2 regions of the Streptomyces sp. Y7 genome follow, and region 2 is predicted to be linked to the other one. Evidence: riboswitches for the same ligand, from Rfam matches in the RefSeq annotation. Region 2 holds a riboswitch; the other holds the start of a gene.
What was found. Region 2 has a riboswitch for glycine ahead of gcvP (aminomethyl-transferring glycine dehydrogenase). Riboswitches for the same ligand answer to the same signal wherever they lie in the genome.
Positions count from the first base shown of each region.

Region 1: it holds a riboswitch for glycine, as region 2 does, so the genes downstream of both, gcvT (glycine cleavage system aminomethyltransferase GcvT) here and gcvP (aminomethyl-transferring glycine dehydrogenase) in region 2, are expected to answer to the same signal.

Region 1 covers NZ_JBIDDQ010000006.1:235,028-243,719, forward strand. Annotated here, with positions in the region: gene ACGFW6_RS18505 (ABC transporter permease) at 1-641, opposite strand, end outside; gene ACGFW6_RS18510 (enhanced serine sensitivity protein SseB C-terminal domain-containing protein) at 1,002-1,799, opposite strand; gene ACGFW6_RS18515 (enhanced serine sensitivity protein SseB) at 1,947-2,738, opposite strand; gene ACGFW6_RS18520 (AAA family ATPase) at 2,880-3,554, opposite strand; glycine riboswitch at 3,726-3,824, shown strand; gene gcvT (glycine cleavage system aminomethyltransferase GcvT) at 3,980-5,107, shown strand; gene gcvH (glycine cleavage system protein GcvH) at 5,229-5,606, shown strand; gene glyA (serine hydroxymethyltransferase) at 5,622-6,908, shown strand; gene ACGFW6_RS18540 (L-serine ammonia-lyase) at 7,001-8,368, shown strand; gene ACGFW6_RS18545 (glycoside hydrolase family 25 protein) at 8,463-8,692, shown strand, end outside.
Region 2 covers NZ_JBIDDQ010000009.1:323,547-332,238, reverse strand. Annotated here, with positions in the region: gene ACGFW6_RS24475 (DNA polymerase IV) at 1-840, shown strand, start outside; gene ACGFW6_RS24470 (PRC-barrel domain-containing protein) at 1,199-1,600, opposite strand; glycine riboswitch at 1,715-1,810, shown strand; gene gcvP (aminomethyl-transferring glycine dehydrogenase) at 1,986-4,871, shown strand; gene ACGFW6_RS24460 (molybdopterin-binding protein) at 4,950-5,372, opposite strand; gene ACGFW6_RS24455 (hypothetical protein) at 5,465-5,986, opposite strand; gene ACGFW6_RS24450 (amino acid transporter) at 6,106-8,061, opposite strand; partial or broken gene ACGFW6_RS24445 (histidine kinase) at 8,454-8,692, shown strand, end outside.

The DNA of each region.
Region 1 (8,692 bases), on a different contig from region 2:
CGCACGATGCGGCCGATGTACGGCCAGCTGAAGAAGCCGATCACGAAGATCAGCACGCAGATGCGCAGCGGAAGCCCTTCGAGCCCGAAGAAACCGTCCTGCACGGAGGCGGAGATGGAGATCGCGAACAGCAGCAGCGGGAAGGCCAGGAAGGTGTCCATCAGCCGGCTGATAACGCTGTCGATCCAGCCGCCGTAGTACCCGGCGACGACGCCGAGCACCGTGCCGATGGCCACGGAGAGGACCGTGGCGCCTCCCGCGACCAGCAGCGAGACCCAGGAGCCGTCGATGATGCGGGCGAGCATGTCGCGGCCGTACTGGGGGTCGACGCCCAGCGGGTGATCCCAACTCATTCCGCCCCAGCCGCCCTTGGGGGCGAGCAGGGCCGGGTCGATGAGGTCTTGGTTGAACTCGTTGGGGTCGAGGCCGAAGACCCACTGGATCGGCTTGGAGAGCACGGCCATCAGCACGAGGCAGAGGACGACAACCCCGCCGGCCATGGCGACCTTGTCCCGCTTGAAGCGCATCCAGGCGATCTGGGAGAGCGAACGCCCCTCGATCTGGCTCTTCTTGACTCCGGTGAGCACGGCCTCGGGCTGCGCTTCAGCCTCCGCTCCCGTTGTCTCGATCGGTGCGGTCACGGTGAGATTGACCCCTCTCGGCCGACGGTTGCCGACCCCATGGCTGCCGCTGTAGCGGTTGCATTTCTCGTACACAGGACCGACCGGCCCGTGTCTTGCGGGGAGTCTTCAACGCTTTGGCGATCTGTTGCCAGAGGTGACCGGGAAAGTATGCGCAACCGTGATGCTGTCTGGGGGGTTCCGTTATCCGAACACGGGGTAACGCCCGTCGGACGCGAGCCAGTTGGGGCGTATGAGGGCGGACCGGGACCTTCCGATCGCATCTACGCGCGGAGATTCGCCTATGAAACCGCAGTGAACGCCCCTGCGCACCTACGAAGTCGGGTTACCGACCGAACGGAAGGTGAGCGCGTTCCAAGATCAGTAACGACCCTGTGCCGGTGGGTAACCATAGCCGCCGGCGGGGGCCTGAGCGGGTGCGGCGTGCGCCTCGCGGTCGTAGAACGGACGGGCGCTCGCGCGCATCCACATGGCGATCGGATCGTCCTCGTCGGACATCGCCACGGTCGACACCGGCAGCCCGTCCGGGACCGCGCCGATCGACTGGAGCATCATCGAGCGCACCGAGTCCACCGCGGACGGGCTGGTGTCGTACACGTCCAGTCCGATGGCGAGATACGGCGCCCCGAGCGCCGGCTGCACCCAGGCGCGGCGCAGCGAGCGGACGGCCGGGGTGCGGTGGGCGTTCTGCGCGAGCAGGGCGTAGAACTGCGGGATCTCGATGCCGGGCTCCGACAGCCTGAGCGGACCGGCGGGCTGGCGGTCCAGGCCGGTGGCGATGCGCCGCAGGTCGAGCCACGGGATGCCGACGCCGCCGCCCGGGGCGTGCGGGTTCAGCCAGAGGCCGTAGTGGTCCGGGTAGAGGGTGCGGGCCACATCGACGCCGTCGACCACCTCGTAGCTGCGGTTCCAGCCGCTGGCGGACAGCTCCTGGGCGGAGGTGACGCACGGGGCGTAGCCGTACCCGTCGACGTCCATGTTTCCGTACTGGGCGTCCGGGGACCCGGACTGGCCGTGCCACAGCAGCATCCAGACCTGGCCGGTGGAAGGGGTGGCGAGGGCCCGCAGGAGGGCCTCGTAGGCGTCGTAGCGCCCGGGCGTCACCTGGCGCAGCATGTGCTCGACCTGTCCGGTCGAGGTTGTGCCGCTCGCGCTCACGATTTACCGCCCCTTCGGGAAACATGGCTTGTGAGCCCAGCTTAGGCGCTCCGCCGGGAGAGCCGTGGAGAGCTCGGGACTTGAGGTGGGTCTTCTGCCTGCGGGCCGGTGGGGGCTGGTCGCGCAGTTCCTCGCGCCCCCAGGTTCTCAGAGTTCGCGCGTGTAGAAGGGCCGTACCTTCGCGCGCATCCACTCGATCACCGGGTCCTGGGCCACGTCCAGGAGGACCAGGTTGACCTGCCAGGGGACCGGGGCGCGGCCCAGGGCCTGGGCGAGGGCGGTCGTGGGGGCGGCGCGCAGGTCGCCCTCCCAGTGCGTGAGTTCCACGCCTACGAACATCACGGGGGCGGCCGTCTCGATCGCCGCCAGGCAGCGGCGTGCCGTCGCGACCACGCCGGTCGCCGCGAACTCCGCCGACGCCGCGGCGAGGAAGTCGACCGGATCCTCCTGCCAGTCCGGCTCGTAGAGCTTGACCCGGCCGCCGGAGGCGGGGCCGTCCAGCTGAGTGCGGCCCGACCGGCACAGCTCGGCGACGGCCGCCGGGGGCAGCGGGACGCCGACCACGCCGTCGGGGTTCAGGGCGATGCCCACGTGCGGCGGCAGTCCGCGCGCGAACTCCACGGCCGGGGCGACGGTGAACGCCATGTGGGAGCCGACGACCTGGCGGAACTGCTCCTCGGAGGTGAAGACCGGGACGTACCCCTGGCCCCCGATCTCCATCGTGGGCAGGTCCAGCGGACCGCTGTGCGGGCCGCCGCCGTTGGGCAGGGGCACCCAGACGAAGCTGCGGCCCAGCACCTCGACGATGCGGGCGCCCGCCGAGGGCATGCCGAGGGAGGCGGAGAGCACCTCCTCCAGTTCGTTGCCGGGCCAGCCTCCGTGGGTGTGGAGGTGGGCCCGGGCCGAGAAGTCCGCGGGAAGATCCGCTGGGAAGTCCATCTGTCTGACCGCCTGCTGTGAACCACGTCTGAGGCCCAAAAGGCTAGCCGGTGTCCGCCCGGCACAGGTCTACGGGCGGTCCGCTCGCGCACGGCCGGGCCGGACCCCGCGGACCCGGCCCGGCCGCCGTACGCCCCCGGGTCAGCCCGTGAAGCCGATCCGGCGCAGGACGTCCGCCGCGTCCCGGTCGATCAGCACCGCCGAACCACAGCCCTGCGGCAGAACGCCCTTCGCCGCCGAGCGCAGCAGCCGGGAGGCCGCCGTGCGGTGCCGCAGGAAGGCGTACCGCGAGACGCCCCGGCCGCGCTCGCGCTGCCCCTCCAGGGCGGTGCCCGGCGTCACGTCGAGCAGCAGCAGGTGCAGGGTGCCGCCCCGGCGCCGGGCCGCGCGGGCCAGCCAGCCGCGCACCCAGGCCTGCGTGCCGCAGTCGTGCACGACGACGCCCTCGCCGCTGCGCAGCGCGCGCCGCAGCCCCGCGTAGTGCGCGAGGCGGACCAGGGGGCGGTAGACGGCGTAGGGGAGGAAGCGGGGCATGCGGGCGTCCCAGTGGTCCCGGGTGTCCTGGGAGTCGATGCGCAGGCCCTTCACCGTCCGCTTCATCAGCGTCGACTTGCCGCTGCCGGGCAGGCCGGTGATCACGACGAGGTCCTTGGGGCCGAAGAGCAGCGCGTGCGGGCTGTGCCCGGAGCGTTCTCGCAGATCGCGGACCACGGGCGCGGGGCACAGGGCGCGGGCTTCGACAGAGGGGGCCGTGGGCTGCTTGGGCAGCGCCAGGCCCGACGTCGTGGCGTACGCCGTGGTGCGGTTCACCGTCATCGTCCTCCTCCGGGGGTCAGGATTCCCCATCCCCACTGAGCGTAAAGAGAAGGTAATAGAGGATCTCTCGTATTTTCGTTCGCTTCCTGCCACAAGCCGGTTACAGACATGGCCCTGCCGCCGACGAGCCGGGCATGCAATGATGGCGGCGCCAACTGCATACCGGCCGTTTGAATCCGCGCGGGAGAGTCCCCAGCAGTGCATCGCTGGGGCGCCGAAGGAGCAAGTCCCTCCCTTGAATCTCTCAGGCCCCGTTACCGCGCGGGCGAGGCACATCTGAAAAGCGGGTCGCCGCGTGCGCGGTGGCTCCACCCAAGGTGCAAGCCATGATCACCGTCTCCGGGATCATGGCGAACCTCTCAGGTTCCGATGACAGATGGGGAGGAACGACCTCGCCCGTCATGCCTTTGGGAGACAACGGACCGATGAGCAGCACCGACCCCTCCGAGAAGCGCCGTACCGCGCTCGACGCCCTGCATCGCTCGCTCGGCGCGACCATGACCGACTTCGCCGGCTGGGACATGCCCCTGCGCTACGCCTCCGAGCGCGACGAGCACAACGCCGTACGCACCCGGGCCGGCCTGTTCGACCTCTCCCACATGGGCGAGATCACCGTGACCGGGCCGCAGGCGGCCGGGCTGCTGAACCACGCCCTCGTCGGCAACATCGCCTCCGTCGGCGTCGGCCGCGCCCGCTACACCATGATCTGCCAGGCCGACGGCGGCATCCTCGACGACCTGATCGTCTACCGGCTCACCGAGACCGAGTACATGGTCGTCGCCAACGCCTCCAACGCCCAGATCGTGCTCGACGCCCTGGTGGAACGATCCGCCGGCTTCGACGCCGAGGTCCGCGACGACCGCGACGCCTACGCGCTGCTGGCCGTCCAGGGCCCCGAGTCCCCCGGCATCCTGAAGTCGCTGACCGACGCCGACCTCGACGGCCTGAAGTACTACGCCGGCCTGCCCGGCACCGTCGCCGGCGTCCCCGCGCTCATCGCCCGCACGGGCTACACCGGCGAGGACGGCTTCGAGCTGTTCGTGAAGCCGGAGCACGCCGTGGAGCTCTGGCAGGCGCTGACCGAGGCCGGCGAGGGCGTCGGCCTGGTCCCCTGCGGGCTGTCCTGCCGGGACACGCTGCGCCTGGAGGCGGGCATGCCGCTGTACGGCAACGAGCTGAGCACCACCCTCACCCCCTTCGACGCCGGGCTCGGCCGGGTGGTGAAGTTCGAGAAGGAGGGCGACTTCGTCGGGCGCGAGGCGCTGACCGAGGCCGCCGAGCGTGCCGCCCAGAACCCGCCCCGCGTGCTCGTCGGCCTGATCGCCGAGGGGCGTCGCGTCCCGCGCGCCGGGTACCCGGTCGTCGCCGGCGGCGAGGTCATCGGCGAGGTCACCTCCGGTGCGCCCTCCCCCACCCTGGGCAAGCCCATCGCCATGGCGTACGTCGACGCGGCGCACGCGGCGCCGGGCACCGCCGGGGTCGGCGTGGACATCCGCGGCAGCCACGAGCCCTACGAGGTCGTGGCACTGCCGTTCTACAAGCGGCAGAAGTAACGCCACAAGAAGAGACTGACAGCGGCACGTGCGTGACCCTGCGCACATTTCCGCTGATCACACACGTATCCAGCCGTCCCCCATTCACCACCACTCCCGCGCGTACAGGAGAATTCAGGCCATGAGCAACCCCCAGCAGCTGCGCTACAGCAAGGAGCACGAGTGGCTGTCGACCGCCGAGGACGGCGTCTCGACGGTCGGCATCACGGAGTTCGCGGCCAACGCGCTCGGCGATGTCGTCTTCGCCCAGCTCCCCGAGGTCGGCTCGACCGTGACCGCGGGTGAGACCTGCGGTGAGCTGGAGTCGACCAAGTCCGTCTCCGACCTGTACTCCCCCGTCACCGGCGAGATCACCGAGATCAACGAGGACGTGGTGAACGACCCGTCGCTCGTGAACTCCGCCCCCTTCGAGGGCGGCTGGCTGTTCAAGGTACGCATCACGGAGGAGCCGGCCGACCTGCTCTCCGCCGACGAGTACGTCGCCCACACCGCCGGCTGAGGAGTCGTATCCCTTATGTCTGACACTTCTGACAAGTCGCTTCTGAACACCCCCCTGCATGAGCTGGACCCGGCGATCGCCGCGGCGCTGGACGCCGAGCTGGAGCGTCAGCAGTCGACGCTGGAGATGATCGCGTCGGAGAACTTCGCTCCGGTCGCGGTCATGGAGGCGCAGGGCTCGGTCGCCACGAACAAGTACGCCGAGGGCTACCCGGGCCGGCGCTACTACGGCGGCTGTGAGCACGTCGATGTCGCCGAGCAGATCGCGATCGACCGGGTCAAGGAGCTGTTCGGCGCGGAGTACGCCAATGTGCAGCCGCACTCGGGTGCCTCCGCCAACCAGGCGGCGCTGTTCGCGATCGCCCAGCCCGGCGACACGATCCTGGGCCTGGACCTCGCGCACGGCGGGCACCTCACCCACGGCATGCGACTGAACTTCTCCGGCAAGCAGTTCAACGTGGTCGCCTACCACGTCGAGAGCGACACCGGCCTGGTCGACATGGCCGAGGTCGAGCGCCTGGCCAAGGAGCACCGCCCCAAGGTGATCATCGCCGGCTGGTCGGCGTACCCGCGGCAGCTGGACTTCGCCGCGTTCCGCCGGATCGCCGACGAGGTCGGCGCCTACCTGTGGGTCGACATGGCGCACTTCGCCGGCCTGGTCGCGGCGGGCCTGCACCCCAACCCGGTCCCGCACGCCGACGTGGTCACCTCCACCACCCACAAGACCCTCGGCGGCCCGCGCGGCGGCATCATCCTGGCCCGCAGCAAGGAGTTCGCCAAGAAGCTGAACTCCTCGGTCTTCCCCGGCTTCCAGGGCGGCCCGCTGGAGCACGTGATCGCCGCGAAGGCGGTCTCCTTCAAGGTCGCCGCCTCCGAGGAGTTCAAGGAGCGCCAGCAGCGCACCATCGACGGCGCCCGCATCCTGGCGCAGCGGCTGACCGCGCCGGACGCCCGCGAGGCGGGGGTGAACGTGCTCACCGGCGGCACCGACGTGCACCTGATCCTGGTCGACCTGCGCGCCTCCGAGCTCGACGGGCAGCAGGCCGAGGACCGCCTCCACGAGGTCGGCATCACCGTCAACCGCAACGCCGTGCCCGACGACCCGCGCCCGCCCATGGTCACCTCCGGCCTGCGCATCGGCACCCCGGCCCTGGCCACCCGCGGCTTCACCGCGGAGGACTTCACCGAGGTCGCCGACGTCATCGCCGAAACCCTGAAGCCGGTCTACGACGCCGACGCGCTCAAGGCCCGGGTCAAGGCACTCACCGACAAGCACCCGCTCTACCCCGTTCTGAACAAGTAGTTCCTTTCCCCGGGGTGTCCCGCACACTGGTCAGTGAGCGGGCGGGGCACCCCGCGGAAGCCTTCTGCACCACCCCGTATTGAGGAGTCCCCGTGGCCATCTCGGTCTTCGACCTGTTCTCGATCGGCATCGGCCCGTCCAGCTCCCACACGGTCGGCCCGATGCGCGCGGCACGCATGTTCGCCCGCCGCCTGCACAACGACGGCGTCCTGCCCGCCGTCACCTCCATACGCGCCGAGCTCTACGGCTCGCTCGGCGCCACCGGCCACGGCCACGGCACCCCCAAGGCGGTGCTGCTCGGCCTGGAGGGCGACTCGCCCCGCACCGTCGACGTGGAGACCGCCGACGACCGGGTCGAGAAGATCAAGTCGTCGGGCCGCCTGAGGCTCCTCGACGAACACGAGGTCCCCTTCGACTTCGACAAGGACCTCGTGCTGCACCGCCGCAAGGCGCTGCCGTACCACGCGAACGGCATGACGCTGTGGGCGTTCGACGCCTCCGGCGAAGAGCTCATGTCCAAGACGTACTACTCCGTCGGCGGCGGCTTCGTCGTCGACGAGGACGCGGTCGGCGCGGACCGCATCAAGCTCGACGACACCGTCCTGAAGTACCCCTTCCGCACGGGCGACGAGCTGCTGCGCCTGACGCAGGAGACCGGGCTGTCGATCTCCGCGCTGATGCTGGAGAACGAGCGGGCCTGGCGCACCGAGGAGGAGATCCGCGAGGGCCTGCTGGAGATCTGGCGGGTGATGCAGGCGTGCGTGTCCCGCGGCATGGCGCGTGAAGGCATCCTGCCGGGCGGCCTGAAGGTCCGCCGCAGGGCCGCGAACACCGCCCGCAAGCTGCGCTCCGAGGGCGACCCGAAGGCCCTCGCCATGGAGTGGATCACGCTCTACGCGATGGCCGTGAACGAGGAGAACGCCGCCGGCGGCCGCGTCGTGACGGCCCCGACGAACGGCGCGGCGGGCATCATCCCCGCGGTCCTGCACTACTACATCAACTTCGTGCCGGGCGCCGACGAGGAGGGCGTGGTCCGCTTCCTCCTCGCCGCGGGCGCGATCGGCATGCTCTTCAAGGAGAACGCCTCCATCTCCGGGGCCGAGGTCGGCTGCCAGGGCGAGGTCGGCTCGGCCTGCTCGATGGCCGCGGGCGCGCTGGCGGAGGTGCTGGGCGGCAGCCCGGAGCAGGTGGAGAACGCCGCCGAGATCGGCATGGAGCACAACCTCGGTCTGACCTGCGACCCCGTCGGCGGACTCGTCCAGATCCCGTGCATCGAGCGCAACGGCATGGCCGCGGTCAAGGCCGTCACGGCGGCCCGGATGGCGATGCGCGGCGACGGCAGCCACAAGGTGTCCCTGGACAAGGTCATCAAGACCATGAAGGACACCGGCGCCGACATGTCCGTCAAGTACAAGGAGACGGCGCGAGGGGGGCTGGCGGTCAACATCATCGAATGTTGACAATTCCACGTCAGGAACGCGTCAGCCGTGCCACGGTGGGGCATACACCCAGTCCAACTCCTGTCCCCCCACCGGTACATCAGGGAGTCCCCCCATGCTGCGCGGCATCGACGTAAGCGCGTACCAGTCTTCCTCCTACGACACCGACGGCCTCTCCTTCGTCTTCATCAAGGCGACGGAGGGCCGTTCCTACATCAACCCCAAACTCGCCGCCCAGACCAAGCGCGCCCGGGACGCCGGCCTGGTCGTCGGCTTCTACCACTTCCTGTGGCCCGGCAACCTCTCCGCCCAGGCCGACTACTTCGTCAGCAAGGCCCCCGAGAA
Region 2 (8,692 bases):
GGGCATGCGCTGTACGCGATGGCGCTGGCGCACGACGAGCGGCCCGTGGTGGCCGAGCGGGAGACGAAGTCCGTGTCGGTCGAGGACACCTATGACGTGGACATCCACGACCGGGTGCGGGTCGGGCTGGAGGTGCAGCGGCTTGCCGATCGCTGTGTGGGGCGGTTGCGGGGGGCCGGGTTGTCGGGGCGGACCATCGTGCTGAAGGTGCGGCGGTACGACTTCTCGACCCTGACGCGGTCCGAGACCTTGCGGGGGCCGACGGATGATCCGGCGGTGGTGCGGGAGGCCGCCGCTCGGCTGCTGGAGTCCGTGGATACGACGGGTGGGGTGCGGCTGCTGGGGGTCGGCGTCAGCGGGCTGGCCGACTACACGCAGGAGGATCTGTTCGCTCAGGCGGCGGGGGAGCTGGGGAAGCTGGGGGAGCAGCAGCCGGTGGAGGGCGGGGAGGACGGCGTGGAGGCGGTGGCCGTGGCGCGGGGGGAGGAAGGGCCGGGCGAGCGGAGATGGCATGCCGGGCACGATGTGCGGCATGCCGAGTACGGGCACGGGTGGGTGCAGGGGAGCGGGCTCGGGCGGGTGACCGTGCGGTTCGAGACGCCGGGGTCGGAGCCGGGGCGGGTGCGGACGTTTCGGGTGGAGGATCCGGGGCTGGAGGCGGTGGAGCCGTTGCCCTTGGTGGAGGAGCGGCCCGGGGGGAGTGGGGGAAGCCGGGAGGTTCGGGGGAGTGGGGGAAGCGGCAGGGCTGGGGGAAGTGGGGGATCTGGCGTGGCGGGGGTGTCTGAGGGGTCTGAGGTGTCTGTGGTTGGTGGGGATGGTGCGGCTGCGGTTTCTGGGTAGGGCGGGGGCGGTAGCGGCGGGGGCGGTGCGGTTGCATCCGTGCGGTGGCAGCAGGGAGCGGCTGTGCGGTGGGTGTCTGGTTGCCCTGGGCCTGGGGTGCCGTGGGGGTGGGGACGCTCGCCCGCGCTGGCGGGGTGCCGCTGCGCCCACCCGTGCCGCCCCAGCGGCACGACTGCCCGCAGTTGGGTGCAGCTGGGGTGTAGCCGGGTGCGGCATGGCTTGCTGCGGCTGGGTGAGGCGTGACGTCCTGGGGCTAGGGGCAGGTGCGCGAGGCGCGACTGCCTGCAGTTCAGCCAGGTGCTGTGGTGGGAGGGGCCGAGAGGTTGTCTGTGTGGATGGGGGGGGAGGGGTGTGCTGGTCAGGGGTGCGGGGTTGTGGGGTCGTTGTTGTTGGGGGGTTCTGAGGAGGCCAGGTTGCCGAAGTCTCGGTCGGGGGGCGGGGGCTGGGCCGCCACGTCGAGGCCGTAGTGGTGATAGAGCTGGAGTTCCTGCTCGGGGGACAGGTGGCGGCCGACTCCGAAGTCGGGGGCGTCCTTGATCAGGGCGCGTTCGAAGGGGATGTGGAGGGTGCCCTCCACCAGCTCGCTGGGCTCCAGGGGGACGAAGGCGTCCCGGGAGAAGAGGCCGGTGCGTATCGCCGCCCATTCCGGCACCCCGGTCGCGTCGTCGAGATAGACCTCGTCGATGGTGCCGATCTTGGTGCCGTTGCGGTCGAAGGCCTTGCGGCCGATCAGATTGCGCGGATCGATGTCGGTCTGCACGGGCCCTCCACTTGGTCGCAACTCATCCGTAAGCACTACGAAAAGGCAGATTGGTGAGAGCGGCCACTCGAAGGTCCGTGCGTCGACCTCGCTGGTAGGCTGACTAGCGGCTGCTGACCCCGTGCGGGAGAGTCCTCCGGAGAACACCGGAGGCGCCGAAGGAGCAAATCCTCCCCGGAATCTCTCAGGCTCACGTACCGCACGGACGAGGTCACTCTGGAAAGCAGAGCGGGTGTCCGACGGCTTCCGCTCTCACCGACGGTGAAAGCCGACGGCCTTCGGGCGGTCCGGTGAAGCTCTCAGGTTGAGATGACAGAGGGGGAGGCCGTCCGGGTACCCGTGCCGTGGTGCCCCTCGAAGGTCGTCAGACCAGGAGGCCTCCGCAATGACCGCCCACCGCATTCCGCTCTCCGAGCTCGAGCAGGGAATCCCCTTCGAGCAGCGTCACATCGGTCCCGATCACGAGGCCCGCGCCAAGATGCTCGCCCAGGTCGGCTACGGCTCCCTCGACGAGCTCACCGCCGCAGCGGTGCCGGACGTGATCAAGAACGCCGACTCGCTGGACCTGCCGGGTGCCCGCACCGAGGCCGAGGTGCTGGCCGAGCTGCGCTCGCTCGCCGACCGCAACCAGGTGCTGGACTCGATGATCGGGCTCGGCTACTACGGGACCTTCACCCCGCCGGTCATCCTGCGGAACGTCATGGAGAACCCCGCCTGGTACACGGCCTACACGCCGTACCAGCCCGAGATCTCGCAGGGGCGTCTCGAGGCCCTGCTGAACTTCCAGACCATGGTCGCCGAGCTCACCGGGCTGCCGACCTCCGGTGCCTCGCTGCTCGACGAGGGGACCGCGGCGGCCGAGGCCCTGGCTCTGTCCCGGCGCATGGGCAAGAACAAGAAGGGGCTCTTCCTGGTCGACGCGGATGTCCTTCCGCAGACCGTCGCCGTGATCGAGACCCGTGCCGAGCCGACCGGTGTGGAGGTCGTGGTCGCCGACCTCAGCGACGGTATCCCGGCCGAGATCGCCTCGCGTGAGATCAACGGTGTGCTGGTCCAGTACCCCGGTGCCTCCGGTGCCGTACGGGACATCAAGGCCGTCATCGACCAGGCGCACGAGCTCGGCGCCCTCGTCACCGTCGCCGCCGACCTGCTCGCGTTGACGCTGCTGAAGTCGCCGGGTGAGCTCGGGGCGGACATCGCGGTCGGCACGACGCAGCGGTTCGGCGTGCCGATGGGCTTCGGCGGGCCGCACGCCGGCTACATGGCCGTCCACGAGAAGTTCGCGCGCAGCCTGCCGGGGCGGCTCGTGGGCGTGTCCGTGGACGCCGACGGGAACAAGGCCTACCGGCTGGCGCTGCAGACGCGTGAGCAGCACATTCGGCGGGAGAAGGCCACCAGCAACATCTGCACGGCTCAGGTGCTCCTCGCCGTGATGGCCGGCATGTACGCCGTGTACCACGGGCCGGACGGGCTCCGGGCCATCGCGCGGCGGACCCACCGGTACGCCTCGATCCTCGCGGCGGGCCTGACCGCCGGCGGCATCGAGGTCGTGCACGGCTCCTACTTCGACACGCTGACCGTACGGGTGCCCGCGAAGGCCGCCGAGGTTGTCGCCGCCGCCCGGCAGAACGGCGTGAACCTGCGCCTCGTCGACGCCGACCACGTCTCCGTCGCCTGTGACGAGACCACGCTGCGGGCCCAGCTGGGCGCGGTGTGGACGGCGTTCGGCATCGAGGGCGACATCGAGGCGCTGGACGCGAGCACCGAGGACGCGCTCACGGACGGGCTGCTGCGCACCGACGACTACCTCGCGCACCCGGTCTTCCACCAGCACCGCTCCGAGACGGCGATGCTGCGTTACCTGCGCCGCCTCGCCGACCGGGACTACGCGCTCGACCGCGGCATGATCCCGCTGGGCTCCTGCACGATGAAGCTCAACGCGACCACCGAGATGGAGCCGGTCACCTGGCCGGAGTTCGGGCAGCTGCACCCCTTCGCGCCCGCCGAGCAGGCGCAGGGCTATCTGACGCTCATCCGCGAGCTGGAGGAACGTCTCGCCGAGGTCACCGGCTACGACAAGGTGTCCCTCCAGCCGAACGCCGGCTCGCAGGGTGAGCTGGCCGGCCTGCTCGCCGTGCGCGGGTACCACCGGGCCAACGGCGACGAGCAGCGCACCGTCTGCCTCATCCCGTCCTCGGCGCACGGCACGAACGCCGCCAGCGCCGTCATGGCCGGCATGAAGGTCGTCGTCGTCAAGACCGCCGAGGACGGCGAGATCGACGTCGAGGACCTGCGGGCCAAGATCGAGAAGCACCGCGACGAGCTGTCCGTGCTGATGATCACGTACCCGTCGACGCACGGTGTGTTCGAGGAGCACGTCGCCGACATCTGCGCGCAGGTGCACGAGGCCGGCGGGCAGGTGTACGTCGACGGCGCGAACCTCAACGCGCTGGTGGGACTGGCCAAGCCGGGCCACTTCGGCGGCGACGTCTCGCACCTGAACCTGCACAAGACCTTCTGCATCCCGCACGGCGGCGGCGGTCCGGGCGTCGGACCGGTCGGCGTGCGCTCGCACCTGGCGCCGTACCTGCCGAACCACCCGCTGCAGCCGGCCGCCGGTCCGGAGACGGGCGTCGGCCCGATCTCGGCCGCGCCGTGGGGTTCCGCGGGGATCCTGCCCATCTCCTGGGCGTACGTCCGTCTCATGGGCGGTGAAGGGCTGAAGCGGGCCACGCAGGTGGCCGTGCTGTCGGCGAACTACGTCGCCAAGCGGCTGGAGCCGCACTTCCCGGTGCTGTACACCGGGCCGGGCGGGCTGGTCGCGCACGAGTGCATCATCGATCTGCGCCCGCTGACCAAGGCGACCGGAGTGAGCGTCGACGACGTGGCCAAGCGGCTCATCGACTACGGCTTCCACGCGCCGACGATGTCGTTCCCGGTGGCCGGGACGCTGATGATCGAGCCGACCGAGTCCGAGGACCTGGCCGAACTCGACCGGTTCTGCGAGGCGATGATCGCCATCCGCGCGGAGATCGAGAAGGTCGGGTCGGGCGAGTGGCCCGCCGAGGACAACCCGCTGCGCAACGCCCCGCACACCGCCGGCGCGCTGGGCGGCGCGTGGGAGCACGCGTACACCCGTGAGGACGCCGTCTTCCCCGCCGGGGTGTCGGCCGCCGACAAGTACTGGCCGCCGGTGCGCCGCATCGACCAGGCCTTCGGCGACCGGAACCTCGTCTGCTCCTGCCCGCCGCTGGACGCGTACGACGACTGAGCCGCTCCGGGCTGACGCACGCACGTAGGAAGGGCTCCCCTCCGGCCACACACGGCCGGGGTGGAGCCCTTCCGCGCGTCATACGGTCGTCAGGGCGACCTCCGTGGCCTCCACCAGGGCGACGACGGGGTCGCCGGGGGACAGGTCGAGGTCGGTCGTGGCGTCCCGGGTCATGGCGGCGGTCACCGCGCCGCCGTCGACCGCGATCTGCACCGACGCCATCGCGCCACCCGTGGCGATGCCGGTGATCGTGCCGGGGAGCCGGTTGCGCAGGGGCCGGCCGTCCTCGGTCGGGGAGATGGCCAGAGAGATGTGCGTGGACGTCACCAGGGCGTTCACGGTGCTGCCCGCGGCGAGGCCGAGCTCTTCGACAGCGGACGGGGCGATGGCCGCGATGAGGTCCTGGCCTCCGGTGAGACGGACGTCGATCATGGCCACGGTCTCGCCGGGGCAGATGGACGTGATCGTGCCGGGGAGCTGGTTGCGGATGCTCAGGCTCATGGGAGACGCCTCGCGCGGGATGTTTGATGTGCTTATACAGCTTTTGTCCCACCCTAGTCGCCGCCTCGCTCCGTAGTCCCCCGACGCCGTCCTCAGGTCATTCCGGACGCCCTGAGCACCTCACGTGCCTCCGCGTCGTCGATCTCGTGCCGCAGCTGCTCGAGTACGTCGATGCCCTCCAGCAGGGTTCCGCTCGCGCGTGAGCGGCGTACCCCGGTGTCCAGTTCGTGCCACAGCAGCGGGTTGGCGAGGAGGACGCGTGGGTCGAGTTCGACGCGGCGGCCGTCCGCGTCGCGCAGGGTGAGATGCGTGGAGACGTCGCCGTGCTGCCGTACGGTCACCAGTTCGTCCGTGCGCACCGCCTGACGTCGTACGAGTCCGCGCACCGCCAGCCATCCCGGGCCGGCGGTCACGCGCTGGGGGAGCAGGATCGTGAAGAGTACGGAGGTCATGACCAGCCACAGCAGGGTGCGCGGCGGCGTCAGGGTGTGGCCGTCCCAGTCGACCAGCAGGGTCATACCGAAGAACGTCACGGCGCAGCCCGCGGCGAACCGGGCACTGTCGTGCCAGTGACGGTCACCGGTGGGGGCCGGGCGCGGTCTGCTTCCGTCCACAGTGCCGACGGTAAGGGGCTTCGGCGCGGGAGCGAACGGCGCTGACAGTGCTCTGACGCCATACGGCTCATCGTTGACGCGATCCTGATGGACCGAGGCCGGATCGGCCGTGTCGGGCGTCAGCCGGTGTGCACGCGCGGCCTGCGGTCCCGGTCCGGCTCGGCCTCGCGCAGGACCTCACGGGTGACCGGGGCGACCTCGCCCTGCCCGAAGAGGAAGAAGCGCAGGAAGTTGTTGAACGGGGTGCCCTCGGTCCACTCGAAGTAGATGTGCGGGATGCAGCCGGTCGTGTCGCGGACGTACAGCAGCAGGGCGGCCAGCGCGTTGGGGATGGAGGAGGACTCCAGGGTCAGGACGCGGTAGCGATCGTGCATGACCTGGCCGCGCACAACCAGGCCGGCCTCGAACTCGGACGGGTCGGTGACCGTGACCTCGACGAAGACGAAGTCCTCCTGCGCGGAGAGGTCGTTGTCGGTGCGGATCTGCTCGATCTTGTCGCGGTACTCGGCCTTGTCCCGGTTGTCGGGCTCGTTGGCGATGAACCGGATCTTGCGGCTGGCGATGTCCCTGACGAATCGTTCCGCCATGTCGTCGAGCGTCACGCTCGTGACGCGGAGCTCGAAGGCGCGCAGCAGCCGGGACAGCAGGGAGATCAGGATGATGCCGGCGATGAAGCAGGCGCCGATCTTCACGCCGTCGGGGCGCTCGATGACGTTCACGACGGTCGTGTACAGGAACACGACCGAGATGACCGCGAAGCCGATGAACCAGTTGCGCTGACCGGCCTTGCGGGCCGCGATGGTCACGGCGATGGCGGCGGAGCTGATGAGCACCAGCACGCCGGTGGCGTACGCGCCGCCCTGGGCGTCCACGTCGGCGTCGAAGATCCAAGTCACCAGGAAGGCGACCAGGGTGAAGACGATGACCATCGGACGCACCGCGCGCGCCCAGTGCGGGGCCATGCCGTAGCGCGGCAGATAGCGCGGCATCAGGTTGAGCAGGCCGGCCATGGCGGAGGCGCCGGCGAACCACAGGATGGCGATGGTCGAGACGTCGTAGACCGTGCCGAAGGCGTTGCCGAGGTACTCGTGCGCGAGGTAAGCGAGCGCGCGGCCGTTGGCCTGGCCGCCCGACTCGAACTCCTTCTCCGGGATGAGCAGGGTGGTGATGAAGCTCGTCGTGATCAGGAAGCAGCTCATCACCACGGCGGCGGTGGTGAGCAGCTTCTTGGTGTCCCGGATCCGCCCCTTGGGGTTCTCCTCGGTCTCGCCCGCATCGCCCTTGACGTGCGGCATCACGGCGACGCCCGTCTCGAAGCCGGAGAGGCCGAGCGCCAGTTTGGGGAAGACGATCAGGGCGACGCCGACCATGACGAAGATGTTGCCGTGCTCGGCGGTGAGGGCGTTGGTCCAGTCGGTGACCACATGCCCCTCGGTGACGACGTGGTAGAGGCCGGAGACCACGACGACGGCGTTGAGCGCGAGGTAGATGCCTACCAGCGCGACCGCGACCCCGATCGCCTCCAGGAAGCCCTTGAGGAACACCGCGCCGAGCAGCGCGACGAGGATCAGGGTGATCACCAGCTGCTTGTCGTGCAGGGCGCTTTCCAGATGCGGGTTCTCGACCAGGTGGGTCGAGGCGTCCGCCGCCGACAGGGTGATGGTGATCAGGAAGTCCGTGGCCGCGAAGCCCAGCAGGGTCAGGACGAAGAGCTTGCCCTTCCAGAACGTCAGCAGCCGCTCCAGCATCGCGATCGAGCCCTGACCGTGAGGGCTCTCCTCGGCCACCCGCCGGTAGACGGGCAGGGCGCCCGCCAGGGTGACGATCACCAGCACGATGGTGGCGATGGGCGACAGCAGTCCGGCGGCGAGCGCGGCGATGCCGGGCTGGTAGCCGAGGGTCGAGAAGTAGTCGACGCCGGTGAGGCACATGACCCGGTACCAGGGCTGGCCCTCCTGAACGGGCGCCTTCTCGGCCTGCGGGCCCTTGGGAGCATGACCCTTGCCCATGTCGGACAGGCCCTCCAGCATCCAGGCGCGCAAGCGACTGGGTGGCGGGTGCTCGGTCGTGGCCATCGGCCTGCTCCTGACGTGCGGGTCGGCATGCGATTCCGGCCATGACGTGGACGGCTGCACCAGCGTAAGCAGAGAGTGACGCCCGGGCCCACGGATCAAGGGGGCGTGGGCGTCAAGCTTCCGTTAAGACTGGCCGGGTCGGCGTCGGCACCGCATCAACAGCTGGGCTTCCGTACCTGTTCGTGCCTGACTGGGCTGTATGGACGACGGATGGTGCGCGTGAACACTCAGCGTCACCAATGCCGCTGCACGACGCTTCGCCGTGGCGTCCGGAGCGTGGACGCGTCCTCGTCAAGACGGTGTCGACGTCCTGACGGTGAGCGCCAGGGATCCGTCAGGATCCCTGCCCAGCGGCCCGAGGAGCGGCCCGAGGAGCGGTGTGCTGAGAGCTGATGAACGACGTACCGCGCGGACGGCTGAGGGTCTCTCGGGGCGGCCCCAGGGGTGGGCCAGACGTACCGCATGCTCGACGAGGCGCGGCGGCGGGCCGGCCGTGGGGCCGAGGTGGTGGTGGCGTTCGCGGAGTGCCACGGACGCCCGCGGACGGAGGCGATGCTCGACGGTCTCGAAGCGGTGCCGCGGCTTCGCTGTGCACACCGCGGGGGCTGTACGAGGAGATGGACGTCGCCGC